4 regions of the Parageobacillus sp. G301 genome follow, and region 4 is predicted to be linked to each of the others. Evidence: riboswitches for the same ligand, from Rfam matches in the RefSeq annotation. Region 4 holds a riboswitch; each other region holds the start of a gene.
The links. A riboswitch is a leader RNA that binds a small molecule or an ion and turns the genes downstream of it on or off. The one in region 4 is predicted to bind S-adenosylmethionine.
Positions count from the first base shown of each region.

Region 1: another riboswitch for S-adenosylmethionine. It lies ahead of QSJ37_RS04780 (hypothetical protein); the one in region 4 lies ahead of QSJ37_RS07615 (bifunctional homocysteine S-methyltransferase/methylenetetrahydrofolate reductase).
Region 2: another riboswitch for S-adenosylmethionine. It lies ahead of QSJ37_RS11500 (O-acetylhomoserine aminocarboxypropyltransferase/cysteine synthase family protein); the one in region 4 lies ahead of QSJ37_RS07615 (bifunctional homocysteine S-methyltransferase/methylenetetrahydrofolate reductase).
Region 3: another riboswitch for S-adenosylmethionine. It lies ahead of mtnW (2,3-diketo-5-methylthiopentyl-1-phosphate enolase); the one in region 4 lies ahead of QSJ37_RS07615 (bifunctional homocysteine S-methyltransferase/methylenetetrahydrofolate reductase).

Region 1 is NZ_BSDB01000001.1:939,123-946,462, forward strand. It holds gene QSJ37_RS04740 (HIRAN domain-containing protein) at 1-110, opposite strand, end outside; gene QSJ37_RS04745 (HipA domain-containing protein) at 111-407, opposite strand; gene QSJ37_RS04750 (HipA domain-containing protein) at 605-958, opposite strand; gene QSJ37_RS04755 (YeeE/YedE family protein) at 1,172-2,398, opposite strand; gene mscL (large conductance mechanosensitive channel protein MscL) at 2,603-2,989, shown strand; gene QSJ37_RS04765 (PaaI family thioesterase) at 3,131-3,613, opposite strand; gene QSJ37_RS04770 (AbrB family transcriptional regulator) at 3,711-4,772, shown strand; gene QSJ37_RS04775 (VOC family protein) at 4,845-5,228, opposite strand; gene QSJ37_RS04780 (hypothetical protein) at 5,256-5,588, opposite strand; SAM riboswitch class I at 5,664-5,771, opposite strand; gene opp4A (oligopeptide ABC transporter substrate-binding protein) at 5,878-7,340, opposite strand, start outside.
Region 2 is NZ_BSDB01000002.1:558,699-566,038, forward strand. It holds gene QSJ37_RS11455 (3-hydroxyacyl-CoA dehydrogenase/enoyl-CoA hydratase family protein) at 1-331, shown strand, start outside; gene QSJ37_RS11460 (acetyl-CoA C-acetyltransferase) at 360-1,532, shown strand; gene QSJ37_RS11465 (acyl-CoA dehydrogenase family protein) at 1,586-3,370, shown strand; gene QSJ37_RS11470 (arsenate reductase family protein) at 3,427-3,789, shown strand; gene gcvH (glycine cleavage system protein GcvH) at 3,878-4,261, shown strand; gene QSJ37_RS11485 (toprim domain-containing protein) at 4,647-4,997, shown strand; gene QSJ37_RS11490 (thioredoxin family protein) at 5,006-5,323, shown strand; gene QSJ37_RS11495 (SCP2 sterol-binding domain-containing protein) at 5,540-5,887, shown strand; SAM riboswitch class I at 5,980-6,083, shown strand; gene QSJ37_RS11500 (O-acetylhomoserine aminocarboxypropyltransferase/cysteine synthase family protein) at 6,153-7,340, shown strand, end outside.
Region 3 is NZ_BSDB01000001.1:1,344,160-1,351,499, reverse strand. It holds gene QSJ37_RS06860 (carbon-nitrogen family hydrolase) at 1-292, opposite strand, end outside; gene QSJ37_RS06855 (pyridoxal phosphate-dependent aminotransferase) at 393-1,565, shown strand; SAM riboswitch class I at 1,668-1,776, shown strand; gene mtnW (2,3-diketo-5-methylthiopentyl-1-phosphate enolase) at 1,848-3,089, shown strand; gene mtnX (2-hydroxy-3-keto-5-methylthiopentenyl-1-phosphate phosphatase) at 3,086-3,745, shown strand; gene QSJ37_RS06840 (methylthioribulose 1-phosphate dehydratase) at 3,742-4,383, shown strand; gene QSJ37_RS06835 (1,2-dihydroxy-3-keto-5-methylthiopentene dioxygenase) at 4,408-4,950, shown strand; gene QSJ37_RS06830 (ZIP family metal transporter) at 4,994-5,725, opposite strand; gene QSJ37_RS06825 (MarR family winged helix-turn-helix transcriptional regulator) at 6,013-6,456, shown strand; gene QSJ37_RS06820 (phosphate propanoyltransferase) at 6,547-7,113, shown strand; gene QSJ37_RS06815 (amino acid permease) at 7,220-7,340, opposite strand, start outside.
Region 4 is NZ_BSDB01000001.1:1,486,596-1,493,935, forward strand. It holds gene QSJ37_RS07590 (BMP family lipoprotein) at 1-427, opposite strand, end outside; gene QSJ37_RS07595 (CvfB family protein) at 541-1,395, opposite strand; gene QSJ37_RS07600 (YajQ family cyclic di-GMP-binding protein) at 1,584-2,075, shown strand; gene QSJ37_RS07605 (L-lactate permease) at 2,165-3,670, opposite strand; gene QSJ37_RS07610 (helix-turn-helix domain-containing protein) at 3,796-4,353, shown strand; SAM riboswitch class I at 4,509-4,612, shown strand; gene QSJ37_RS07615 (bifunctional homocysteine S-methyltransferase/methylenetetrahydrofolate reductase) at 4,689-6,539, shown strand; gene metH (methionine synthase) at 6,532-7,340, shown strand, end outside.

The DNA.
Region 1 (7,340 bases), 550 kb from region 4:
TCATAATAAAATACATATTGACCTTCGTGATGAACTAAATTTCCGACATGATATCGCTGACGAGTTCGTTCATTTTGCCAAATGAGCCAAAGCACAAAAGGGCGAGTCATTCATCTCACCTCCATATACCATTGAATTAGCCACTCTTTTCGATACTGTAATAATTTTAATACCCATTCTTTTTGAACTATACACATTGCTTCGTCTGGAATTTGGTTTAAAACGTCTAATATTTTCTCCTTATTTATTTCATTTATTCGCTCTAATATTTCTTTTACCTCCTGAGGATATAACTCATAAATATAGCCTAATAATTGTCTGTATTTAGGCTTCTTTGTATTTGGCAACCCAATTAAAGAAAAACTCCTATTTGTAAAAGCTTCAAACATCCTTTGATCTTGAAACATTTTTAGAATACGTTCCTTCTGCAACTGATATCCTAAGGATGCTCCATTATCATATATAGGCGCAAGATCATAATTGCGGAATGAAGAAACGATAACTCCCCAATTGTCACAGTGTCGATCTTGATTCGCAATAAAAGCATCGAATACAGGAATTGGAATGAACTCTCGATTGAGGTTAAATTCCGATAGTACTTTTATTATATTATCAAAGTTATAATATACTTTAAGCTATATCTATCAAAATCTTCTGCAATGGTAAAAAATAAATCGCCACCCTCATAAAATTCCTCATCTTCCTGAATAAAGTTTTCAGATAAAATTCCTAATATTCCATTATATATGGCTAATTCAGCTTTCATCATGTTTAAACCCAATTTTTGTCCAACCTTCGATGCGACTACTTCTGCCCAAGCTTCTCCTGTGTTTTCTTTAGGAATCTTAAATAAATATCGACGGTTATCTTCTGGATGAATTAGCCAAAATTTTTGTCTAGTACCAGATGCTTGCCTTTTCTCATCCTTCTCCCATTGACTAACATCGAATAGTCTCATAGTAATCCTCTTTCTTCACATCGTCATTTTCGTCTTAACCAGTAGGAGAAAGTTGTAGGTTTTATCATTATTTTTTAAATTTTAGCACACATGTTCTGATTATGCTATACAAACAATTAATTTTCTTCATTCATCTAGGAAACAGATCGAAAACCGCAAAAGCTGATTTAAAAAAGAGAAAGCGCCCTCGCGCTTTCTCTTTTCCGTCCTTTTTCAGTTTTTATACGCACAATACGGACGCAGTTTGACGCCGATGATGCTGCCGAGAAAGGCGAAGACAAACCAAATCCAGCCGTGGACGCTGAAAGAGGCGATGCCGCTGAAGTAAGCGCCGATGTTGCAGCCGAACGCAAGACGAGTGCCGTAACCCATCATCAATCCGCCGATAAGGGCGCCGATAGTCATGCGCGATGGGCGCTTCCATTGAATCGGTTTTGCGTATCGTCCCGCAAAGGCCGCGGCTAATAGCGCGCCGAACATCAAGCTAATATCCATTACTGTTGTTGTGTCTTGATATAACGGGCTTTTTAGCGCCTTTAATTTCGCTGGATCCTGCCAATATGCCCACTCGGTTGGATCGACGCCAAACAATTGCACGAATTTCGCTCCCCAAAGAGCGAACGCGGAGGTAATGCCCCACGGTTTGCCGTTGATCATTAATACAAGAGCATTCATAACGGCGAGTAAAAGCGCGCCGACAAGAAGCGACCATGGTCCTTTATAAATTGCTTTCCAGCCGTTTTTGTTTTCGGTTTTCGCTGAAATCAGCTTTCCGTGACGGCGTTTTTCGATAACGGTCACGACGTAATAAACGAACGCCAATAGCACAAGTTGAAGGAGAAAGCCTCCGACAGCGCCAAGTTGATGAATGAGTGAAATTGGCGCAAAATGCGGTGTATTCATCCAAAAATCAAAATGAGTCGTCGCAATAACAGAACCGGCAATAAATCCGATTAATGTGACGATTCCGTTTACGTCCCCTCCGCCAATATGGTAAAGCGTCCCTGAAGCACATCCGTCGCCAAGCTGCATGCCGATTCCGAAAATAAACGCGCCGACAATGACAGAAATGCCGACATCATGAACGTTTCCCGCAACCGGATGACCAAATATCGACCCTTTCAACAATAGCGGCATGAAGAAAATGCTTGCTACTAACATCATAATCATTTGTGCGCGAATGCCTTCACCTTCACGATACAAAATGAATTTGCGCCAAGCGGTCGTAAAGCCAAAACGAGCTTGATATAACACGAAACCTCCAAAAGCTCCTAACACATATAAAAGCGCTTGTTGCCAAGAAACGCGGCTATATAAAAACAAAGCACCACCGATTAATGCGACTAACGCTACGGCGATAATAAACGAAGTCGGATTTTTCGGGGCATTCGCTTCTTGTTTTACTTGTATATTCGTTTGTTTTTTCACAACAATATCCAACTTATCTTCCCCCTTTACTTTGATAAATTAATAATACAATAAATTTGATGGATTTTCTAGGGCTTTTGTTTGTAAGTTTCAACGGTCAATAATGCTATACAAATTAATTTGTTATTTTATTCCAATAAATCAAAATGACTAGAATCTGATCAAACTAATATGTTATATTTCTTTGTACGTGAAATTCAAATACAGGGTGATTTTATGTGGAAAGAATTTAAAGAGTTTGCGATGCGAGGAAATGTCGTGGACTTAGCCGTCGGGGTCATCATCGGCGGAGCGTTTGGCAAAATCGTTTCCTCCCTTGTCAATGACATTCTTATGCCGCTTATCGGACTATTGCTTGGCGGCATCGATTTTAGCGGTTTATCTTTAAAAATCGGTGACGCAGTGATCAAATATGGCATGTTTATTCAAACCGTTGTCGACTTTCTCATTATCTCGTTTTCGATTTTCTTGTTTGTGAAAGTATTGAACAAATTGTACCGGCTCAAAAAAGAAGAAGAAGCTTCGCCAACGTTGACAAAAGAAGAAGAACTATTGACAGAAATACGCGATTTGTTAAAAAAACAACAATTAGAAAGAGAATAATGCATAGAAAACAGCGTTTTCCTCACACTAAGAGGACAAGCGCCGTTTCCTCCGTCATGATTAGGACAAAACGATAACACAAAAACGCCCGTTCCCTCATGGTGGAGTGGGCGTTTTTTTTAAAATGTACACGCTTACATTTTACTTTTGTAAAAATGTTTTTGGCATCACAACGGCCACTACTTCTCCGCGCGCGCAAAGTTCTCCATCGGCGAATACTTCCGTCTTTACTTTCCACTTTTTCGGATGAATTTCTTCGACCGTACCGATTGCCTTTAACGGAACTCCATGCGGCGTCGGTTTCAAGAACTCTACGTTCAAAGAAGCAGTTACAAACCGCGGTGGCACTTCTCCATCTCCTGGTTCGTGTCCGTTTTTGCGATGCAGCGCCAGTGCGGCGGAACCAGTTCCGTGGCAGTCGATTAATGACGCGATCAACCCGCCATAAACAAAGCCGGGAATAGCGATATGCTCGGGACGTGGCGTATAAATCGTGACCGTTTTCTCCCCTTGCCATCCGGTGCGGAAATGGTGGCCGTGCTCATTCATCCGCCCGCATCCGTAGCACCAGGCAAATTCCTCTGGGTATTCGTCTTGAATGGCATGTTTTACTTGTTCTTCCATCATTTCTCCCTCCCCTTTCCTTTTCAGTATATCACAATGAGCACATTACTTCCTTTTTCTTTTATTTTTCTTTACAATAGTGATAGGTTTACAGAGAATGGAAAGGACTACAGCAATGAAAGTGTTAGAAACATATATCGTCGCAGGACTGACCGGTTTGCTGTTTTATCATCTCCATTCCCCAATTCCATGGATGCTCGGAGCCATTACTGGAATGCTTGTTTGGAAAACGGTCATCAAGCGCCCAGTAGCGGCGCCGAAAGCGTTGTCGAATAGTGGATTGATTGTGTTAGGCACTTATTTTGGACTGTCGTTTACAAAAGAAACGCTATTAACGATTGCGCCATATATTGTTCCGTTTCTCGTTGCCACCGCATTGCTAATTGCTATTAACATTATAAACAGCATCGCGGTGACGAAATGGACACATATTGATAAAGTGACAAGTGTGTTTGCATCTGTTCCTGGCGGGCTGTCGGAAATGGTTGCCGCAAGTGAGTCGTTGAACGCGAATACTGCTTTAGTAACCATTTTCCAAACGATTCGTTTATTAACGGTCGTTTTTCTTGTGCCAACAGTCGTTGTCCATTGGTTGAACGGACACGCGTCGCCAGGAAACGCAACCGCTCAGGCGGCAGCTGTCTCTTCCGATGGTCATTACACTTGGTTTTTGTTAAGTATTTTCGGTGCGCTTCTTTTACGAAACATCATTCCGGCAGCATACGTCGTCGGGCCGCTTGCCGTAACGGCAGTTATGCATGCGGCTGGTGTGAACCTGCCGTTACTGCCTGTATGGTTGATTATTTTGGCGCAAATTAGTGTCGGAATAAACATGGGAGAACGCATTACCTTAGAAGATATTAAGCTTGGCGGAAAATTTAGCTGGGTATATTTCTTGCTTGCGTTAGTATTAATTGCTCTATCGTTCGGATGTGGCTACGTATTTGCGGAATTAACCGATCTTCCGCTGTCGACCGCGCTGTTGAGTCTTGCGCCAGGAGGACTTGTGGAAATGGTATTAACGGCGCAAACGGTCGGAGGAGATCCAGCGATTGTCAGCTCCTTGCAATTTGTACGTCTTCTTCTTGTCATTATCGTCGTACCGAACGTGCTGAAATGGGTATTTCGAAAATTTCCATATATCACCGAAACATCATGAAAAAACCGCTCTGTTTAAAGCTGAACAGAGCGGTTTTAGTTGTTAAGAGTCCAACAAGCATCTCCGCTTTTCTTACTTAGCCGGTTCATAAAATTCGATCCATTCACCATCCGGTCCAAGAAAGAACAAATATTTCGCCCCGTTTGGCAGCGTCGTAATCTCTTCCCATACAAGCGGAACGCCGAGCGATTGAATCCGTTCTTTTTCTTGTTCAATTCCTTCAACGGTAAAGGCGACGTGATGCACTTTTCCTTCCGTCGGCAAATTCGGATTATACCCTTCGATCAATTCGACAATGACTGAGCCATCCAACCCTAAAAACGCCAATTTCATTGTACCGTTCGTATGCGTCATCTCGCTAAGTAGTTCCAATCCGACTACCTCTTGATAAAACTTTTTCGATGTTTCGATGTCTTTTACTTGAATGCCGACGTGTTCAAATTTTTTTACTGCCATTATGTTTCTCCCCTTTTTCCATTATTTTCAAGATTGTGAAAATACCGATCGCAAATATGGAGTCATATGTACGATCGAAATTCCTTTTTCCTCTAATTCGCAAAAAATGTAGCGGTCAAGCGCATAAGGGCCAGCGGCTTTCCATTCTTCCACTTCCGCAAATGTCAGAAGAAGCGAAAACATCTTCCCTTGCGTATATCCGTATAGATGGAAAACATTTTGGCTGCTATCAAAATGAATCGCTGCCTGTCGGTCAAATTGCAAAAGCTGTTTTTGGACACAACGGGCGACATGGGAAGCAAACGATGCTACCGTTAAGTGTGCCGCCATATAGCTGCGAATCAAATCATTTTCGCGCAATCGACATTCCCACCTCCTTCTTTGCACATACATAAAAACCCCTTTCGCCATGAATGATGCGAAAGGGGGTAACCGTTCTTATCATCCAAAGCGAAAGACGCTTTGCGGGTTGGAGCACCTTGCGTAATACGCAGGTTGCTGTGGAGTCATAGAGCCCGATCTCTCGTCCACTCTTGATAAGACTGTATGCAGTTTGTTTTTATCTTATCATGGTGCCATTGTGATGACAATCATTTTTTGATTTTCACAAACGAGGAAGGGAGAGCAAAGGCGCTCTCCCCTCTTTTTATTATTGCGCTACTTCTGGTTTTTCGGAAGTGACACCAACATCTTTCCATGTTAATTTTGAGCTAGGGTCGACGGTAAAGTTTTTCACACGATTGTTTACCGCATAAATAATCGAGCGGTACAGAGTCGGGATGACAGGTACTTCTTCATTCATCAGCGCTTGCCATTCGTTGTAAATTTTCTTGCGGTATTCTTTATCGAATGCTTGCTCGGAATGTCCTTTTTCTAACAATTCATCATTTTTCTCGTTCACCCATCGAGAATAGTTAAACATCACATCGCGTCCATATAATCCATACGGGTCCACATCGGTTCCAGTGTACCACGCCGCGGCGAACACATCGACTTTCGGGTTATCTTTTTCAACCATGTCATAGAACGAGTTGAATTCCGCCAAGCGGCCATCAACCAGTTGCACATTCAAACCGACGTCTTTCCAGCATTGCATGTAAAATTTCGCCAGCGGTTCGGCAATATCCCCGCCGCTCATTGACAGGAAGTTAATCGTAAACTTCTTGCCGTTTGGATCTTCACGGAAGCCGTCGCCATCGACATCTTTATATCCTGCTTCATCCAGCAATTTTTTCGCCTTTTCTGGATCATACGTATATCCTTTTGCGTTTTTATCATGGTATCCTGGGAAGGATGGCGGAATTAACGTCGTTGCCGGGAAGCGTAAACCGTGATAAAGTCTGTCTGCGACTTCCTTGTTATTAATCGCGTATGCCATCGCTTGGCGAAGCTTTTTGTTTTGGAATTTTGGATTATCCATCACGTTTTCTTGCTTCTTCGCATCCCAGTGGCCGAGTTTAAAACCGATGTAGTTGTAAGCTAAATCAATTTTGCCGACAAATTGAATGTTTTTTGTCCCTTTCGCGTTGACATATTGATCTGTCGGGAATTCCGCAATGTCAATCTCGCCTTTTTTAAGAGCTTGCAATACGACTTGCGGGCTGACGACTTTTAAAATAACGCCTTTTAAGTTCGGCTTTCCGGCCCAATAATCGTCGTTGCGGACGAATTCGACCGATTCGCCTGGAACGATCTTTTTCACTTTAAATGGACCAAAACCAATTGGGTTTTTGCGGATTTTATCCGATTTCGCCAAATCTTTAATCGGAACATCTTTTAAATAATGTTTTGGAAGCGGATATGCCCAAATGCCTGTCAGCACAGATGGATTGGCATGTTTCCATGTAATGGTTAATGTTTTGTCATCAATGACTTTAATTCCGGAAATTTTGTCCGCTTTTCCGCTGTGGTATTCCTCCATGCCGACAATATCTTGAATGAGCGCGTCTCCGTAGCGGACGCCCGTATAATCTTTATGGCCGATGACTAAGTAAGCGTATTCTAAATCTTCCGCTTTCACAGGCTCACCGTCATGCCATTTGACATTATCTTTAATTTTGATCGTTATCGTTTTTTTATCATCGGAAAGTTCGTATGTCGCCGCGCCATCGT
Region 2 (7,340 bases), on a different contig from region 4:
CGCGAAACAAGCAGTGATTTCTCTTTACGATCAAGGTTATCGCCCGCCGGTTCGCAAAAAAGTACCTGTGGTTGGTGAAACAGGTTATGCAGCAATGTTGCTTGGAGCGCAGTCGATGTATCACTCTGGATACATTAGTGAACATGATTTAAAAATCGCGAAAAAACTTGCGTATGTCATCGCCGGCGGAAAAGTTCCATACGGTACGGAAGTGGATGAACAGTATTTGCTTGATTTAGAACGCGAAGCATTTTTAAGCCTAGTTGGCGAACCGAAATCGCAAGCAAGAATGCAACATATGCTTGTCAAAGGAAAACCGTTACGCAACTAGCATATATGAAAAAACAGGGGGGAAGATTGTGAGAGAAGCGGTGATTGTAGCTGGGGCGCGCACGCCGGTCGGAAAGGCGAAAAAAGGGACGCTCGCCCATGTGCGTCCAGATGATTTAGGCGCGCTCGTTGTAAAGGAAACGTTGAAACGCGCGGGGAATTATGAAGGAAATATCGATGACCTTATTATTGGGTGTGCGATGCCAGAAGCAGAGCAAGGATTGAACATTGCGAGAAACATCGGGGCGCTTGCAGGGCTTCCATACACGGTTCCTGCCATTACGATTAATCGTTATTGCTCGTCTGGTTTACAAGCGATTGCTTACGCTGCGGAGCGAATCATGCTTGGCCATTCGGATACGGTCATTGCTGGCGGTGTGGAATCGATGAGCCTTGTTCCAATGATGGGGCATGTGATACGTCCAAATGCGAAACTGGCAGAAGAAGCTCCAGAGTATTATATGTCAATGGGACATACGGCCGAACAAGTGGCGATGAAGTATGGGGTAAGCCGTGAAGACCAAGACGCGTTTGCTGTACGAAGCCATCAGCGTGCCGCAAAAGCGATTCGTGAAGGCAAATTTAAGGATGAAATTGTCCCGGTAGAAGTAACCGTTCGAAAAGTAGAAAATAATAAACTAGTCGAGAAAACAATACTTTTCGAAGAGGACGAAGGGGTACGCCCAGATACGAATATGGAAACTTTAGCAAAACTCCGTCCGGCATTTTCGGTCAACGGAACGGTAACAGCCGGGAACGCTTCACAAATGAGCGATGGAGCCGCTGCAGTAATGGTGATGGACCGTGAAAAAGCAGAATCGCTAGGGTTAAAACCGCTTGGAAAATTCCGTTCGTTCGCTGTTGCCGGTGTACCGCCGGAAGTAATGGGAATCGGTCCGGTTGCTGCGGTTCCAAAAGCGTTAAAACTTGCGGGGTTAGAGCTTTCCGATATCGGATTAATTGAACTAAATGAAGCGTTTGCGTCTCAATCGATCCAAGTGATTCGCGAGCTTGGACTAGATGAGGAAAAAGTGAATGTAAACGGAGGAGCGATTGCGCTTGGCCATCCGCTTGGTTGTACAGGCGCAAAACTGACTCTATCATTGCTTTATGAAATGCGCCGCCGCAATGTACAGTTTGGAATTGTCACGATGTGTATCGGCGGCGGTATGGGCGCAGCAGGAGTATTTGAATTAATTTAAATGGGCGGTACATTTCCGCCCGACGATATACAAAATCAAGGGGAGGAGTTACAATGGCAAAAGCATTAGAAAATGCGATTAAAGGCGGAAGCTTTCTTATTGAAGACATTCCTTGTGAACGTGTTTTTACACCGGAGGATTTTACAGACGAACATAAAATGATTGCGAAAACAACGGAAGATTTCGTTGTAAACGAAGTGCTCCCGCAGTTAGAGTATTTAGAAAATCATGAATTTGATCGCTCTGTGCAATTGTTAAAAAAAGCAGGGGAACTAGGGCTGCTTAGCGCGGATATTCCAGAAGAATACGGCGGCTTAGGGCTTGATAAAATCAGTTCCGCACTGATCGGAGAAAAAATGGCGCGTGCCGGCGGTTTCTCGATTTCTCATGGTGCACACGTCGGAATTGGATCACTTCCAATTGCCTTGTTCGGAACAGAAGAACAAAAAAGAAAATATTTGCCGGCATTAGCAACTGGTGAAAAAATTGCTGCATATGCGTTAACAGAGCCTGGTTCTGGTTCAGACGCGTTAGGAGCAAAAACGACAGCAAGATTAAATGCGGAAGGTACACATTATATTTTAAACGGTGAAAAACAATGGATTACGAACGCTGGGTTTGCGGATGTATTTGTCGTATACGCAAAAGTAGACGGCGAACATTTCTCCGCGTTCATTGTCGAGCGTGGCTTCCCTGGTGTTTCTACTGGACCGGAAGAAAAGAAAATGGGAATTAAAAGCTCTTCGACACGTACATTAATTTTACAAGACGTGCCTGTTCCGAAAGAAAACTTGCTTGGGGAAGTTGGAAAAGGCCATGTTATAGCGTTCAACATCTTAAACATCGGCCGTTATAAGCTAGGAGTCGGTGCGGTTGGCGGTGCAAAACGGGCTCTGGAAATTACGCTTCAATATGCGAACCAACGTCAACAATTTAAACAACCGATTTCTAAGTTTACATTAACACAAGAAAAATTTGCGACAATGGCATCCCGGTTGTACGCAACAGAAAGTTCCGTCTATCGTACGGTCGGTTTATTTGACGAACGGATGAGCCTTCTTGATGAGGAAAAAGCAAAAGACGGAAAAGAAATTGCGAAATCGATTGCTGAATATGCCATCGAATGCTCGCTAAACAAATTTTTCGCAACAGAAACATTAGATTGTATTGTTGACGAAGGTGTACAAATTCACGGCGGTTATGGATTTATGCAAGAATACGAAATTGAGCGGGCTTATCGTGACTCTCGGATCAACCGTATTTTTGAAGGAACGAATGAAATTAACCGTCTATTAGTTCCTGGAATGTATTTGAAAAAAGCAATGAAAGGCGAACTGCCGCTTCTTCAAAAAGCGCAACAGCTTCAAGAAGAATTAATGATTCTTATGCCGGAAGAAGTTGGTGACGGCGTACTTGAACAAGAAAAATATTTAGTACGCAACGCGAAAAAAATCGCATTAATGGTGACGGGATTAGCAGCACAAAAATTCGGTCCAAAATTGGAAAATGAACAGGAAATTTTAGTAAACATTGCCGACATTGTTGCGAATATTTACGCGATGGAATCTGCTCTGCTTCGCACAGAAAAAGCAATTAAAAACTCCGGAGTAGAGAAAAACAAACAAAAACTTCTTTATACGCAAATTTTCTGCCAGGAAGCGTTTAACGAAATCGAGGCGCACGCGAAAGAAACCATTATCGCAGTAGAGCAAGGCGATATGTTGCGTATGATGTTGGCCGCTTTGCGTAAATTGACGCGCTATACTCCAATCAATATCATCGCGAAAAAACGTGAAGCGGCAGCGGCGCTCATTGAAGCAGAACGTTATATTGTGTAATAATGGAAAGTACCAGGTTTTATCCTGGTACTTTCGTTTGCAAAGGATGGTGCAATATGTCGTTAACCTTTTATTGGTATCCAAAGTGCGGCACATGCCGAAAAGCGAAAAAATGGCTCGATGAGCATGGCATCACGGTGCAGGAAGTACATATTGTCGAAAAACCGCCGACAAAAGAGGAATTGACAGAACTTTATCGCAAGAGCGGGCTTCCACTGAAAAAATTTTTTAACACAAGTGGTATGAAATATCGCGAGTTAGGGTTAAAAGATAAAGTGAATACTGCTTCGGAAGAGGAACTTCTTGAGCTTCTTGCTTCCGATGGCATGTTGATCAAGCGCCCGATCTTAACGGATGGAAATCATGTCATCGTCGGATTTAACGGAGAGCAATACGAAAAATTCTTTAAACAAATGTAACGAATTCAGTGAGTTTTTTGGCAAAATCGGTTATTATTAAAAAGAATACAATATTAAAAAGAATATAAATTAATGGAGGGGTGCGATTATGAATACACCGAAGGAATTACGCTATTCAGAAGAACATGAGTGGGTGCGTGTCGAAGGAGATAAAGTGCGCATCGGTATTACTGATTTTGCACAATCGGAGCTAGGTGACATCGTTTTTGTTGAATTGCCAGAAGTAGGTGCAGAAATTACAGCAAACGAGCCATTCGGCAGCGTCGAATCAGTGAAAACTGTTTCTGAACTTTATGCGCCAATTAGCGGTAAAGTAGTAGAAGTGAATGAAGAATTAAATGATAATCCAGAATATGTGAATGAATCACCGTATGAAAAAGCATGGATGATCGTTGTCGAGCCTTACGATATGAGCGAGATCGACAATTTATTAACAGCAGAGCAATATGAAGAAATGGTAAAAGAAGGATAATAATAGACCCAATCACCACGGTTGATCACGCGAACGATGGGCACCCTATACATAAAGAGGTTTGCAAAGGGTGCCCGTATGGCAGCGGAAACAAAGTATTAGAACATGATTTAATATGAGGGACATGTTTCTCTGTCGCAAGTTAGCAACAAAATAGACGAATTGATAAGCAAATAACCATCACCGTTGGACCAGATCAACAGTATGTCGATTGCGACGGTGAGGCTGGTTGGGGTCAAAAGCAACGGTGCTATGCCGTTGCTTTTCTTCTTTATTTTGCAAAAACGACTATAGCCTCGTTTCCTTTCCTTATCCATGTGGAAACCATCGTACTGTTTTTCCATATAATAAATGAATGACATTTTCAACTAATCAGGTGATAATAATGATAGAAATCGAAAAAGTGATTATTGTGGAAGGGCGTTCCGACAAACAAAAAATTGAAAACATTATTAATGAACCAGTTGAAATTATTTGTACAAACGGGACGATTAGTGATGCCAGACTGGAAGAACTGATTGAGGAGCTCTATTATAAAGAAGTGTATATATTAGTGGATGCCGATGAAGCGGGGGAAAAATTACGAAAACAGTTTCGCCGTGAATTTCCTGAAGCGGAACATATATATATTGACCGAATGTACCGTGAAGTAGCTGCAGCGCCGAATTGGCATATTGCCCAAGTATTATTACGCGCAAACTTTGATGTCCATTACGATTATTTATTAAAAAGGTGAAAGCAGCAATGAAAAAATTAGAGTTACCAGAAATAGATGACATTATTAATAAAAAAGATATGGCTTGTCTTTATGTATATACACCGATGTGCGGCACTTGCCAGCTTGCGGAGCGGATGCTCCAGGTTGTCGAAGAACTATTTCCGCATATTCCATTTTACAAGACCGATATTAATTATATGCCAGAGCGTGCGGTTGCATGGAAAATTGAAAGTGTTCCATGCCTTCTTTTATTTGATCGCGGCAATATTGTTAAAAAATTATACGCGTTTCATTCTGTACCGTATTTATACGAAACAATAAAGGAAATGTTGCCTCAGAATTAGAAAAATGAACAGATGTTGTTCATTCTCTCCTCCCCTTAAAGTTGACAGCGCAAGAACTAAAATAAACGGTTATTTGACTTCGTTTGACATATTTCTTGGGAAATGATGAGAATATTGCCTATTTTCCAGACGATTTGTCGAGATTTTTATAAAGGATTCTCCTTTTTTTTATGGAAATGAATGAAGTGACAGGATAATGGGGGAGGCGGGTATAAAATGGATATGCGTGAATTAGTAGGACAGCTTACAGAACGAATTCAAAAATTAAATCATTTATCACCGATTTTACCAGAAGAAGAGTTATACGTTCAGTTTGAATGTGAAACAGAAACAGCGGTTGTTGCGATTTCTAAATATAAAATCGGTCAAAAGGAAAAGATAGATGAACGTCGGCTAGTGACCATTCGAGGATCGAAAGAGGCGCTGGAATCATTGATAAATGGAAGGTTAAAATTACAACAACAAATTCGGCTTCGAGAAGTGCACATTTCTGGAAGTTTCCGTCATATGTTGCTTCTGGAGTCTCTGTTTCATTTGTCAAAACCGTATCGCTATGTTTGCTAAATACCATATTTCTTTATTTTTAATTTTTATAAAAAAATGAATTGACAATTAAGAATAATAATAGTATTATTCAGAAAAAACGGTATATATCATTCTTATCAAGAGAGGTGGAGGGACTGGCCCAATGAAGCCCGGCAACCGGTTGTTTCAACACGGTGCTAATTCCAGCAGAGCGAATTGCTCTGAGAGATAAGAAGAGTGCATCCCCCCTCTCTTCTTAGAAGAAGGGGGTTTTATTATAAAAGGTAAAGGGGAGAGAGTTTCAATGAGTGAAAAACAATACCGTTTCGAAACAGTAGCCATTCATGGCGGATTAAAGCCTGATCCTGCCACTGGTGCGCGTGCGGTTCCTATTTATCAATCGAACGCCTATTTATTTGCCAATACGGATCATGCTGCGAACCTTTTTGGTCTAAAAGAAGAAGGATATATTTATACACGCATTCACAATCCTACGGTTACCGTATTGGAAGAAAGGGTGGCACAGCTGGAAGGCGGAGTGGGCAGTCTTGCTCTCGCCAGCGGAATGGCCGCCATTACACTGGCCATTTTGAATATCGCCGGAGCTGGGGATGAAATTGTATCGGCATCTACGTTATATGGCGGTACATATAATTTGTTCGTCAATACATTGCCGAAATACGGAATTAAAACCCACTTTGTCGATCCGTCTAATCCGGAAAATTTCCGAGCAGCGATTACACCAAAAACGAAAGCAATTTTCGCCGAAACGATTGGCAACCCTAGTTTGCACATATTAGATATTGAAGCGGTGGCGCAAATCGCTCGTGAAGCGGGAATTCCGCTCATTATCGACAACACATTTGCCACTCCTTATTTGTGCAGACCAATTGAACATGGGGCGAATATCGTGATCCATTCCGCCACAAAATGGCTTGTTGGGAATGGGACGACCTTAGGCGGCATCATTGTTGATGGTGGTAATTTTGACTGGAATTCGCCGAAGTTTCCAGGATTTATTACTCCTGATCCAAGCTATCACAACATTGTGTATGCTGAGGCGTTTGGGCCTGCTGCATACATTGTCAAAGCTCGCGTGCAGTTGCTCCGCGATTTAGGTCCAGCGATTAGCCCATTTAATGCCTTTCAAATTCAGCTTGGTCTTGAAACATTGCATGTACGTATGAAAGAACATATTGCGAATACAAGAAAAATCGTCGAGTATTTAGATCGTCATCCAGCGATAGAGTGGGTGCTTTATCCAGAACATGACAGTCATCCAGCAAAAGAACTGGCGAAAAAATATTTGCCAAAAGGAGCTGGTTCCATCGTTGTATTTGGCGTAAAAGGCGGCAGAGAAGCAGGAGCGAAATTGATCAACAGTGTAAAATTATGGTCGCATGTTGCCAACGTTGGCGACGCGAAAAGTTTAATTATCCACCCGGCAAGCACCACACATCAACAGCTAAACGAAGAAGAACTAAAATCATCT
Region 3 (7,340 bases), 140 kb from region 4:
ACATCGTATTGGTGACGCCGCGATCTGTTTTTCTGGCAATTGATCCAGCGACAATATTGACATGATGCGACTTGGCAAGTTTTTGAATGAACGCTTTTGTACGCATACCGCCCTCATCGGCAATCTCATCGAGTCTGGTTAAGTCATAGCCAGTCGTCCATAGTTCAGGAAGGACGATAATATCTGGGTGATTTTTTGAAATTTTTTCTATCTCTCTTTCAACGCGCCGTTCGTTTTCATTAGGATTGCCAAAAGCGATATCTAGCTGAAGACATGCGATTTTTATCGTCATGAACATTCACCTCGAAAAAATTTTACTTTACATTTTGATTTTTACGATATATGATTTTTCACTAGAATTTCAAGAAAATTTTTGAGAAGGTGTTAACGCGATGAAACAATTTCCACTATCTGAGTTATTGCAGAGCCTTCCAAAACAGTTTTTTGCTTCGCTTGTCGATAAAGTCGCAAAAAAAATGGCGGAGGGGCATGACATCATCAATTTAGGGCAAGGAAATCCCGACCAGCCGACTCCACCGCATATCGTGGAGGCGATGCAAAAAGCGGTGGCGAACCCAAAATATCACAAATACTCGCCATTTAAAGGGTATTCCTTTTTGAAACGCGCCGTTGCTGCGTTTTATGAGCGCGAATACGGCGTTGCCGTTGATCCGGAAAAAGAAGTGGCGGTTTTGTTTGGCGGGAAAGCGGGTCTTGTGGAGATCCCGCAATGTTTAGCCAATCCAGGCGATATTGTGCTCGTGCCTGACCCGGGATATCCGGATTATTGGTCGGGGATTGCGCTGGCGCGCGCGGAAATGGTGATGATGCCATTGCGTGCGGAAAATCAGTTTTTGCCTGATTATGATGAAATTCCTGCAAATATTGCGGAAAAAGCAAAAATGATGTTTTTAAACTATCCGAATAATCCAACCGGGGCGATCGCTTCTAAGGAGTTTTTTGAAGAAACGGTGTCGTTTGCCGCAAAACACGGAATTTGCGTCGTTCATGATTTTGCTTACGGTGCGATTGGCTTTGACGGAAAAAAACCGGTCAGCTTTCTTCAAGCAGAGGGGGCAAAAGAAATTGGCGTTGAAATTTATACATTCTCCAAAACATATAATATGGCGGGCTGGCGCGTGGCGTTTGCCGTTGGAAATGAGAGCGTGATTGCGGCGATTAACTTGCTGCAAGACCATTTATATGTGAGTTTGTTTGGCGCTGTTCAAGAAGCGGCGGCAACCGCATTGCTTTCTTCGCAGCGCTGCGTGGAAGAGCTTGTCGCGCTGTATGAATCGCGGCGCAATACGCTTATTGACGCGTTGCGGCAAATTGGCTGGGATGTCGACGCCCCAAAAGGTTCATTTTTTGCGTGGCTTCCGGTGCCGAACGGATGGACATCGGAACGTTTTTCCGATTATTTGCTGGAAAAAGCGCATGTCGTTGTCGCGCCGGGAATTGGATTTGGCAAGCATGGAGAAGGATATGTGCGAGTTGGGTTATTAACAAGCGAATCCCGCCTGCAAGAAGCGGCGGAACGGATTTCGAAGCTTGGTCTTTTCTAAAATGGGTTAAAAAATGATTGACAGAGCGAAAAAATACTGTCATAATTCAAATTAAATTTTCGAGCGCGAATAGTTTGAAAAGTGAATACGATATTGCAAGCATTCTTATCAAGAGCAGGCGGAGGGACAAGCCCAATGAAGCCCGGCAACCGGCTTAACGACGGTTAAGCACGGTGCTAATTCTTGCAGCGGAAACGCTGAGAGATAAGAAGAGCGTGAATAAATAAAGCCTCTTCTTATGAAGAGGTTTTTTTGATGGATGAACAGAAAAGAGGGATGATCATGAGTCAAGTAATTGCCACATATCTTATTCACGATGAAAAAGATTTAGAGAAAAAGGCGGAAGGAATTGCGCTTGGGTTGACCGTTGGTTCGTGGACGGATTTGCCGCTTCTTGAGCAGGAACAATTGCGCAAGCATAAAGGAGTAGTTGTAAGCGTACAAGAACTCGAGGAGAACGAACGCGCCAACCGTTACTTTGGAAAACGATTGAAGAGGGGAATCGTTCGCATTGCATACCCGAGCTTAAACTTTAGCGCGGATATTCCGGCGCTTTTAACGACGGTGTTTGGCAAATTGTCGCTGGATGGAGAAGTGAGATTGCTAGATTTAACGTTTTCCGACGAATGGAAAAGACAGTTTCCTGGCCCGCGTTTTGGCATTGACGAAATCCGCAAAAAAGTGGGTGTATATGAACGTCCGCTTCTGATGAGCATTTTTAAAGGGATGATCGGCCGCGATTTAACATATTTATCCGAGCAGCTGAAACAACAAGCGCTCGGCGGGGTCGATCTCGTTAAAGACGATGAAATTTTGTTTGAAAACGAATTAACGCCGTTTGAAAAGCGAATTACGGCTGGAAAAGCGGTGTTAAACGAAGTGTACGAAAAGACAGGAAAACGGACGTTATATGCGGTGAACTTGACTGGAAAAACGTTCGAATTGAAAGAGAAAGCAAAACGCGCAGTCGAATTAGGTGCCGATGTATTGTTATTTAACGTATTTGCGTACGGTTTGGATGTGCTCCAAGGGTTGCGCGAAGATGATGAGATCACCATTCCGATCATGGCTCATCCGGCATTCAGCGGGGCGCTTACTCCATCGGAGTTTTACGGAATAAAAGCATCCTTGCTGCTTGGCAAATTGCTTCGCCTTGTTGGTGCGGATTTTGTGCTTTTTCCATCGCCATACGGAAGCGTTGCCCTTGATAAAGAAGAGGCGCTTGGCATTGCCGCAGAGTTGACGAATGATAAGGAGCCGTTTAAACGGTCGTTCCCGGTTCCGTCAGCCGGCATTCATCCAGGGCTTGTGCCATTATTGTTCCGCGATTTTGGCATAGATAGCATCGTCAATGCAGGCGGCGGCATACATGGACATCCAGACGGAGCAGCAGGTGGCGGCAGAGCATTTCGCGCTGCGATTGATGCGGCTCTTGCCGGAAAATCGCTTCATGAAGCAGCGCGCGAAAATGAGGCGTTGCGAAAGGCGATTGACTTATGGGGCGCAGTAGAGGTGACATCATGACAAAACCAATCATCTTTTGTGATTTTGATGGGACGATTACAGACAATGACAACATTATCGCGATTATGAAACGGTTTGCGCCGCCGGAATGGGAAACGTTAAAAGAAGATATATTATCACAGCGCATCTCGGTGCAAGAAGGGGTTGGCGCGATGTTTTCCCTTCTTCCATCGAGTTGGAAAGAAGAGATTGTCGATTTCATTTTACAAAACGCCCGCATTCGCGACGGGTTTCGCGAATTTGTCGCGTTTACGAAGGAACGTGATATTCCGCTATATGTCATAAGCGGCGGCATTGACTTTTTTGTCTATCCGCTTTTAGAAGGGCTCATCGAAAAAGAGCGCATCTTCTGCAATGGCTCTGATTTCAGCGGGGAGGCGATTCGCATTACATGGCCGCATTCATGTGATGAACAGTGTCAAAACGGCTGTGGCTGCTGCAAGCCGTCGCTGCTTCGAAAATTGACAAAGCCCGATGCCTTTCACATCGTCATCGGCGATTCGATCACTGATTTAGCAGTGGCAAGGCTGGCGGATCATGTTATCGCACGCGACTTTTTGCTTCAAAAATGTCAAGAACTAAATATTCCACATACGCCGTTTACGACGTTTTTCGATGTCATTCATTTTCTGGAGACGATGGAGGTGAGGTCATGAGTTTGCTCCTAAAGAGATGGAAAGAGCTTGCCGAGGTAAAAGCAGAATTGGCGGCGCGCGATTGGTTTTTCGCCACAAGCGGAAACTTGTCGATCAAGGTAACCGATGACCCGCTCACTTTTTTAGTCACGGCAAGCGGCAAAGACAAACGCAAGCAGACAGACGAAGATTTTTTGCTTGTCGACGCTTCCGGAAATCCAGTGGAGAATACGAATTTAAAGCCGTCTGCCGAAACGCTTTTGCATGTGGAAATTTACAAGAAAACGAACGCGGGCTGCAGCCTCCACGTCCATACGATCGACAATAATGTTATCTCCGAATTGTACGGAGATGAGGGAGAAGTTGCGTTTTCCGGCCAAGAAATTATTAAAGCGTTTGGGATTTGGGAAGAAGATGCGGTCATCCGCATTCCGATTATTCCGAATTACGCGCATATTCCAACGCTTGCGAAGGAATTTGCCAAGCATGTAAACGGCGACGCCGGCGCGGTATTGATCCGCAACCATGGCATTACCGTCTGGGGGCGGGATGCGTTTGAGGCGAAGAAGTTTTTAGAAGCATGGGAGTTTTTATTCAGCTGGCACGTCAAGTGGCTGCTGCTAAAGCAGGCCGCCGTGCTGCCGGTTGTTAAATCATAAAAATTGATGAAGGGGGAAATTCCAATGGCAGTAATCAGAGTGAGAAAAACAGGAGAAGTGATTGAAGGGGAAGAAAATGTCCGCAGCTTTTTAAACAAACAAGGCGTGTTGTACGAGCATTGGGACATTAACAAACTGCCGGAACATTTGCGCAACAAATATGTATTGACCGACGAAGAAAAAGAGGAAATTTTGGCGACGTTTAAAGAAGAAATTGAAGATTTGGCGGCGAGAAGAGGCTACAAAACTTGGGATATCGTCGCCTTATCGGATGCGACGCCGAATTTGGATGAACTGTTGAAAAAGTTTGAACAAGTGCACATTCATACGGAAGACGAAGTGCGCGCTATTACTGCTGGCCATGGCATTTTTATCATCAAAGGGGACAGCGAAACAGGGTATTTTGATGTCGAGCTTGAAGCGGGCGATGTCATTTCTGTGCCGGAAGGAAACCCGCATTATTTCACCTTAATGGATGACCGCCAAGTCGTCGCCGTCCGCCTGTTTATCGATCCGTCCGGCTGGGTTGCCCATCCGTATGAAGAAAAAGAAGAAGTAGGCCAGTAATGGCAATAACCCCCTGTCTTCTTCAAGCAGGGGGTTGTTTTTATTAAAACGATTCTACTAAAAAAATCATAAATAATATGCCAATGATAAACGAATAGGTAGATGTCCGCTCATTTCCATCCCCATGGCTTTCCGGAATCAATTCTTTATAAATAATAAACAACATTGCACCTGCGGCGAATGCAAGGCCATACGGGACGAGCTGGCGAAAAAAGGATGTTAAATAAAACCCGAGAAGTGATGTCACGATTTCAACCGCTCCTGTAAGTGTAGCGATGATAAACGCCTTCCATCTTCCAATCTGTTGATGAATTAAAAAAAGCGCGACTAAAAATCCTTCCGGAGCGTTTTGTAATCCAATGGCTAGCGCGATTAAATTACCTGTTTCCGATACGTTCGAAGCATAGCTGACCCCGACCGACAATCCTTCTGGAATGTTATGTAAGGTAATGGCTGCAATAATGAGCATCGCTTTTTCATCAAACTGAATTCCTTTTTTTGTATGTTCTAAATCAATATGCGGAACCGTCATTTCCAAAATGGTTAAAATAAGGACTCCAAAAAATAACCCGATCGTTAAAGCGAAAAAACCGCCTGCCTGTAATGCTTCAGGAATTAAACTCATCATGGAAGCCGCCATCATAATTCCAGCTGAAAACGCCAGCAATATGTCCCGCCAGCGGTGAGTAATCGATTTCGCCAAAAATAAAATTGGGATCGCACCTAATCCAGTGGATAACGCGGAAAGTATACTCCCAATGAATACTTGTTTCATCAAATCCTCCTTTCCGTACCTTTAGTGTTTTTATATGCGTTTTGAAATAAAAGGTGATAACCGTCCAAGCACTAAAAATGATTTATTCATATACTATATAATAATAAACAAAAATAACCAAATAGCGAGCATCTCGCTTGACGGGGGAAAAGGTGTCCTCAAAAAAAGATTTGCACCGTGTTTAATATTTCAAGTATAATGCAAATAAGAAAATGTTTTTAAGAGAATAGTGGATATAAATACTGATAATGATGTTAAATTCAACCAACAAAAGGGTTTGATTGTGGATGACGAGGGAGAAAGACATTGAACAATCGCTAAAATTGTTTATCGTATTATCAAGAGCATATCGATCTGTCGGCGATCAAGTGAATAAGTCGATTCAATCATTTGGCGTGAATCCGACGGAGTTTGCGGTCTTAGAATTGCTTTACCATAAAGGGGATCAGCCGTTGCAGCAAATTGGTGGCAAAATTTTGCTCGCTAGCGGCAGCATTACATATGTAATAGACAAGCTGGAGCAAAAAGGGTTAATTGTGCGAAAAGCATGTGAAACAGACCGCCGTGTCACATATGCTTCGATTACGGAAAAGGGAAGAGCGTTTATCGAAAAGGTTTTCCCGGAGCATGCGCAAACGATTCACGAAACCGTTTCTGGCTTGACTCCTGAAGAAAAGGAACAGGCGATTTCATTATTGAAAAAGTTGGGATACGGTGCAAAAAGAGAATAGCTGTTTGTTTAAAATAAGTGGCTGCTTATTGCAGCCACTTATTTTTTGAAAAAAGGGATAAGCTATAAAAGGAAAAGGAGGAGATAATTTATGATGATTCCAGTCGGGGTGTCCAACCGCCATATTCATTTATCGAAAGAGCATCTGGCGCAATTGTTTGGTGAAGGTGCGGAGTTAACGGTGTTAAAGCCGCTGTCGCAGCCGGGGCAATTTGCTGCCAATGAAACGGTTACCGTTGAAGGACCAAAAGGGAAAATAGAAAACGTTCGCGTGCTAGGTCCTGCTCGTTCTATGACACAGCTGGAAATTTCCAAGACAGACAGCTTTAAACTTGGAGTGCAAGCGCCCGTTCGCTTGTCGGGGGACATCGAAGGCACGCCGGGAATTACCATTCACGGTCCAAATGGCACGGTTACTGTTGATAAAGGGGTCATTATTGCGAAACGGCATATTCATATGACCCCGAAAGATGCGGAAACGTTCGGAGTAAAAGATAAGCAAGTGGTAAAAGTGAAAACGCAAGGGGAACGCGCTTTAATTTTTGATGAAGTAATTGTTCGCGTCAATGAAAATTTCGCGCTGGACATGCATATTGATACAGACGAAGCGAATGCGGCAGGATTAAAAACGGGAGATTACGTCGAGTTAATCCGATAATGGTAACACGAAAAAGAGTCCCGGTCACGGGACTCTCGTTTTATGAATGTTGTTCAAACGAACCGACATTGAGCATTTTCCTGACAAGCTAGGACATCGTATCTCGTTATGCCGACATTTTTTGTTTTTCCTCTGATTGCTGTGCCGCTTTTTTCACTTGCGGGTAGAAGAAGATGCCGCTTAGAAGCAGGACAACTCCAAGCATAAACGTTTTGATATCCGCGGTG
Region 4 (7,340 bases):
AGCTTCCTTCATCTTCTTTAAACGTAATCGATGTCACGTTTGGCAAATCAGAAACAGAGTCAACTAAAATAAAACGCTGCTTTGGATATTGTTTTGCCACTTTCTCCAAATCCTCTTGCACCATAAAGCCAAGGCCAATGACGACATCATTGCCATCTTTAATAAGCTCCTTCAATCCTTGTTCATACGTTTTCGTATCTTTCAATTCACGATAATCAAAAATGATGCCTAGTTCATCACGCGCTTTCATTAATCCGCGAAATGCCGAGTCGCTAAACGATTGATCTCCAAGTCCGACGTCCGACAACATAATCCCGACTTTGATACTATCTTTTTTCGTTACCGTCTCTTTCGTCGAACAACCAGTCATCATCAAAATAACCAATAACGCAATAACAAGATGCCATATACGTCTTTGTTGTTTCATTTGTTCGTCCCCTTCTTTTCATGGTGTCCATTATTGTTTATCGGCATCATTCTACATTTGTTGAGTTTTTTGCATAAAAAAAGCAAAGCTGTAATTGGCTTTGCTTTTTATTATCACTTGATATACGTCCACCCATCTTCTTGATATACTTTTCCTTCCTTCATCAAACGTCCTAATGCTCGTTTAAAGGCGGCCTTGCTCATATGAAAGCGCGCTTGGATATCGTCCGGGTCGCTTTTGTCGTGATACGGCATCGCTCCGCCGCGGCTTTCTAAATACGCATAAATGGCCGCCGCGTCTTCATCGATGCTTTCGTGTTTGCGCGGCAGTAAGGAGACATTGACCGTCCCATCCTCTTTCACGGCGATAATCCGCCCTTCCACCACTTCACCAAGGCGCGGTTCGCGGCGCCACTGCGATTCATGGACAAAACCGAGATAACCGACATCGGAGATAAGAAACGCTCCGACCTTAATCACACGGTAGACGCGCCCGCGAATGTTTTGATTGAACGCTGATTCCGGCGCGCTTACGGCGATTTGTTTCATCGTTTCATCATCCGCTAATTTAGCAAGCAGCCGTCCTCGTTTATCCATTTTTAACGAACAATATAATTGATCCCCTCGCTTCGGCCATAGCGAACGAAGCGGCGGCAGATCATCGATGGACACGAGCATATCTTTGGAAATGCCAATATCAACAAAAACACCCAATTTCGGAACAATGTCCACCACTTCAACCCAGTCGTATTTGTGGTTCGTGATTTTTGGCATTTTCATGGTGGCGTACAGCCGCCCGTCGTGGTCATGATATAAAAATACCGTTGCCTCGTCATCCTTCTCAAGTGCTGTATTCGCTTCGCTTTTATGCAGCAGCACTTCCTCCATGCCATTCGTTAAAAAGTAGCCAAACGGCATTTTCCGTTTTACCGTTAATGTCATGATTTCTCCAGGAATTAATCGTTTCATCGCAACCTCTTCCTTTGTCTATATTTTCACGCTTATTATTCCCCACTCCAATGGACAATTCTGCATAAAACGCAGCTTTTCCCTGCATCACAAGGACACTTGCATCGGCGTTCGGCTTCCCCTCCTTTTCTTGTTGTGTCCCTTGCCACATTTTACTATAATAAAATAAAAAATGCTGGAGGTTGTGTATGTCGAAAGAAAGTTCCTTTGATATTGTATCGAAAGTCGACTTATCGGAAGTCACCAATGCGATCAACATCGCGATGAAAGAAATTAAAAACCGCTATGACTTTAAAGGCAGCAAAAGCGACATTTCGCTAGACAAAGACGAACTCATCCTTATTTCCGACGATGAATTTAAATTAGAGCAGCTAAAAGACGTGCTCATCGGCAAGCTCATTAAACGCGGCGTGCCGACGAAAAACATCCAATACGGCAAAATTGAGCCAGCTTCTGGGGGCACAGTGCGCCAGCGCGCCAAACTTGTGCAAGGCATCGATAAAGAAAACGCGAAAAAAATCAATACGATCATTAAAAACACTGGCCTGAAAGTGAAAAGCCAAGTACAGGACGATCAAATCCGCGTCAGCGGCAAAAGCAAAGATGACTTGCAAAAGGTCATCGCCGCGATTCGCGAAGCGGACTTGCCGATTGATGTGCAATTTGTCAATTATCGATAAAAACGTGATGCTACGGGCACTAAGCGCCCGTAGCATCTTTTTTCATACCCTTTCCATCTATTTCCATTATGCATTTTAGACACAATTATTCAAAGAAAAAACCCCAGCCCAACAATACTAGACGTAATGACCAGTAAAGCAGCAAAAGCAATTGGAAGAATGTCTCGCACAAACTGTCCTTCCTGTCCAGACTGGTTAGTGATAGAGGCCGCTAAAGCGATTCTCGATGGAGATGCCATGGTCATGTTCGATGCGGAGACGTTTTGTGCGGTGGCATATAATAGTGCGGGACTATGTAATTGCTCAGCCATCGTGCTTTGAAAATGGGAAAACATGGCGTTAGCCGCGCTGTTGCTGCCGCTCATAAATCCGCTGATCGCACCGATGAGCGGAGAAGCGATGATAAACCACGAGCCTACTAGTGCAGCAATATGTGCGGCCAGGAAATTCGTCATTCCCGATCCTTCCATCACGCTCGACATCGCGATAAAACCCGTTGTTGCTATTACGGCGGGATATACTTGTTTGATGGTTTTTCCTGCACAGGTTTTTAGTTGAACGCTGGTCAGCCGATATAGCCATATCGCTGTCAGCGAAGCAAGGAACAGGGCAAAACCTGGGCTATACAACAGCTCCAACCGAAAATGATATTCCGGCCATTGAATAACGAGGATGCTTGTAACGATTCTCTTACATGCAGCAGAGAAATGAGAAACGAATATATATATTGTTAAAACGGCATATGGTACCATTGCCTTCCAAAAGTTTCCCCTCCCAATAACTACATGCACCGCAGCGGCCTTTCTCCTCTTTTGGCTGATCAACGCCTTTAGTTTCCAATAGACAATGAGCAAAAAAGCGGCAGCTCCTCCCGCCAATACGCCCGCCAGTTCGGTAGATATATACACGCTGGAAGCCCATGTCACAAATGACAACACGAACGAAACGACAATAATGGAATCAAAATATTGTCTTATCGCCTTTTTGCCGCCGCTAATGGCCACAATAACAACCGCATAAAAAAGAAATAGCGGCGCACTTGCCATCGCGCTATACTCCCCCAATTGATGTAAAGGAACTCCGGACAACTCTGCATTAATGACCGTACCGATGGCAAGCGCTCCCCACGGCACGGCCGACTGCGTCAATAATGATAACATCATTGTCTTCTTCGCTGAAAATCCTAGCGAAAGATATAATGGGGCAGCGATCACCACAGCGATGCCAAAGCCGCTGACCGCTTCTAGAAAAGGACCTAAAGCGGCAGAAATAAGCAGCCCCTGTTCTGCTTTTGAGCGGCAAAAGCGTGATAAACCGTAAGACATCCTATCCATTGCCCCGCTTTCATTCAGCAAGTTGTATAAAAGCAGCCCAAACACTAATACATAAATAACCGTACCGGACAACAATATGCCGCGAATAGAGGAATGAAGCAAATCCTGCACCGATGCATCAAAAGAAAAAAAAGCCAATACGAAAGCCAATCCATACGAACAGACAGCGGTGTACATCGCCGGCATTTTCAGCCAAACCAAGCAAATAAGAGCGAATAAAATCGGTAACCCTGCTAATAAGAAATGAATCACATCATGCATGGAACATTCCCCCCTCCCCTTTTATCCACTATAGTGGATATATATATTATTCTCTACAGAAAAACTGTAAGTCAAGACAAAATTTCCACTATAGTGTAATATATAATGAGAGGTGAAAGACAGTCATGAATTTTGGAAAAAACGTGCGAGAAGCGAGAAAGCGTAAATCTCTTTCACTCCAGGCATTATCGGAGCGCTGCGGGGTTAGCCGTTCGATGTTATCGCAAATCGAGAGAGGAGAAAAAAATCCAACGATTCAAGTAGCTTGCCAGATCGCTGAAGGGTTAGATATGACTCTTTCACAATTATTAGGGGAAGATGAGCAAAGCGAAGTCATTATCATTAGAAAAGATGAACGATATGTATATAAAGACGAACGGAGCGGCTTTGAGCGGCATCTTTTATCCCCTTCTTTTCCATCAAAAGGAATTGAGTTTGTTTTCAATCGGATTCCGCCAAAACAAGAGTCCGGTATTTTTCCAAAGCATAAAAAAGGAGTAAAAGAGTATATATCTGTAGCTAAAGGTAAGTTAAGAGTCGTGCTCGGAACCCAGTCATATGACCTCGAAGAAGGAGATTCGATGTACTACGAAGCTGATATGGAACATCGTTTCATCAATATCGGGGAGAATGAATGCCACTACTACCTAGTCATTGATTCCAATCATATACGTTCACTATAGTGAACAACACTACTTTTTAAGCATTATGCTTTTTTCTATTGAGGATAGAATATTTTCTTGAAAACGATTCCATTATATTGAATATTTTCAGAAAATGCTTTACATTATATATTAACTATATCGTTGAAGCGTTTGACTACAACTTCATAACGAATTTCTTATCAAGAGAGGGGGAGGGACTGGCCCGGTGAACCCTCAGCAACCTGGCGGAAGTCAAGGTGCTAAATCCAGACAGGCGAAAGCGCCTGGAAGATAAGAAGAGACGATACATAAAAAGTCTTCTTCTTATAGAAGGCTTTTTTCTTTTACTATCTTCATAGAACGGGGGAATGAGCGTGGGGCTTTTGCAAGATTTAAAAGAACGCATCCTCATCGCCGATGGCGCGATGGGAACGCTATTATACTCGCACGGCGTCGACCGATGTTTTGAAGAACTAAATTTATCAAAACCGGAAGACATCATTCACATTCATGAAGCATATATCGCCGCGGGCGCAGAAGTAATCCAAACGAATACATATGGCGCCAACTATGTCAAACTTGCCCGCTACGGATTGGAAGATGAAGTGCCATCCATTAACCGCGCGGCAGTAAGGCTCGCCAAAAAGGCGGCGGGAAATAAAGCCTATGTGCTTGGAACGATCGGCGGATTACGGAGCATCAATAAAAGCGCCGTTTCCATCGAAGAGGTAAAGCGGACGTTTCGCGAGCAATTGTTTGTGCTTTTAAATGAGGACATCGACGGCTTGTTGCTCGAGACGTATTACGATTTAGAAGAATTAGAGACGGTTCTTGCAATCGCGCGCAAAGAAACGGATAAGCCGATTATCGCGCACGTCTCCCTCCACGAAGTTGGCGTCTTGCAAGACGGCACTCCCCTTTCTGAAGCGTTGGCGCGCTTGGAGCAGTTGGGAGCCGATGTCATCGGTCTAAATTGCCGTCTCGGTCCATATCATATGATTCGTTCGCTCGAGGAAGTGCCGCTGCCGAAAAAAGCGTTTCTTTCCGCGTATCCGAACGCAAGCTTGCCGGATTATCGCGACGGACGGCTTATCTATGAAACAAACACCGATTATTTTAAAGAAACAGCGCTTGCCTTCCGTGAGCAAGGCGTGCGCCTGATTGGAGGGTGCTGCGGCACGACGCCGAAACATATCGAAGCGATAGCAAATGCCTTAACCGATCGGACACCAATTACAGAAAAAGTCGTTAAACAACGTCATGTTCCGATTTCTATCCAAACAAACGAACCAAATGCCGTACCGCCGCTGCAAGATATCGTACGTAAGCGGCGCTCGGTGATCGTCGAGCTTGACCCGCCGAAAAAATTAGGGATCGCGAAATTTTTAGAAGGCGCCAAAGCGCTGAAAGAAGCGAACATTGATGCGTTGACATTGGCTGATAACTCGCTGGCAACTCCACGAATCAGCAACATGGCGCTCGGCTCCATCGTCAAAGAGCAGCTCGGCATCCGTCCGCTTATTCATATTACCTGCCGCGACCGCAATTTAATCGGCTTGCAGTCGCACCTCATGGGCTTGCATACGCTCGGCATCACCGATGTGCTCGCCATTACCGGAGACCCATCGAAAATCGGCGATTTTCCTGGTGCGACATCCGTTTATGATTTATCGTCCTTTGATTTAATCCGGCTCATTCGCCAATTTAACGAAGGGCTTTCGTATTCCGGAAAACCGCTCGGGCAAAAAACAAACTTCTCGATTGCCGCGGCCTTTAACCCGAACGTCCGCCATTTAGATAAGGCTGTAGAGCGTCTGGAGAAAAAAATTCAATGCGGCGCCCATTATTTTATCACCCAGCCGCTTTATTCCGAGCGGCAAATCGAAGAGGTGTATGAAGCGACGAAGCATCTTGAGACGCCGATTTACATTGGCATTATGCCGCTAGTGAGCGCGCGCAACGCCGATTTCCTTCACCATGAAGTGCCGGGAATTACGCTTTCTGATGAAATCCGCTCCCGCATGGCGGCATGCGCGAACGACCCAGTTCAATCGGCGCGCGAAGGAATCGCGATTGCCAAATCGCTCATTGACGCCGCTTTTGACTTATTTAACGGCATCTACTTAATTACGCCGTTTTTGCGCTATGAAATGACCGTCGAACTCGTTCGCTACATTCATGAAAAAGAACAAGCCGCGCAAGAAAGGAAGATACTCCATGGATAACATCACATTGCAGCAACAGCTCGAAAAAAAAATATTAATTATTGACGGCGCAATGGGAACGATGATTCAAAGCGCGAAGCTCTCAGCCGATGATTTCGGCGGAGAAGCATACGAAGGATGCAACGAATATTTGACGCTCACCGCTCCGCATGTGATCGAGCGCATTCATGAAGCATATTTGCAGGCGGGAGCGGATATTATCGAAACAAACACGTTCGGTGCGACAAACGTTGTATTAGATGAATATCATCTTGGCCATTTAGCGCTAGAGTTAAATATCGAATCCGCCAAGCTTGCGCGCAAAGCAGCCGACGCCTACTCTACTCCCGAATGGCCGCGCTTTGTCGCCGGTTCAATGGGACCGACGACAAAAACGCTATCCGTTACAGGAGGCATTACGTTCGAACAATTAGTTGCTGCTTACGAAGAACAAGCGCGAGGACTATTGCTTGGCGGCGTCGACTTGCTTTTATTGGAAACATGCCAAGACACCTTAAACGTCAAAGCCGGCTTTATCGGCATTTCCAAGGCGTTTGAAGCGGTCGGAAAAAAAGTGCCGATTATGATTTCCGGAACGATTGAACCAATGGGAACAACATTAGCAGGACAAACGATTGAATCGTTTTTCATCTCCGTACAGCATATGAAGCCGTTCGCGGTCGGATTAAACTGCGCGACCGGCCCCGAGTTTATGACCGACCATTTGCGCACGCTTGCTTCCTTGGCGAACACTGCTGTAAGCTGCTATCCGAACGCCGGGCTTCCGGATGAAGAAGGCTGCTATCACGAGACACCGGAGAT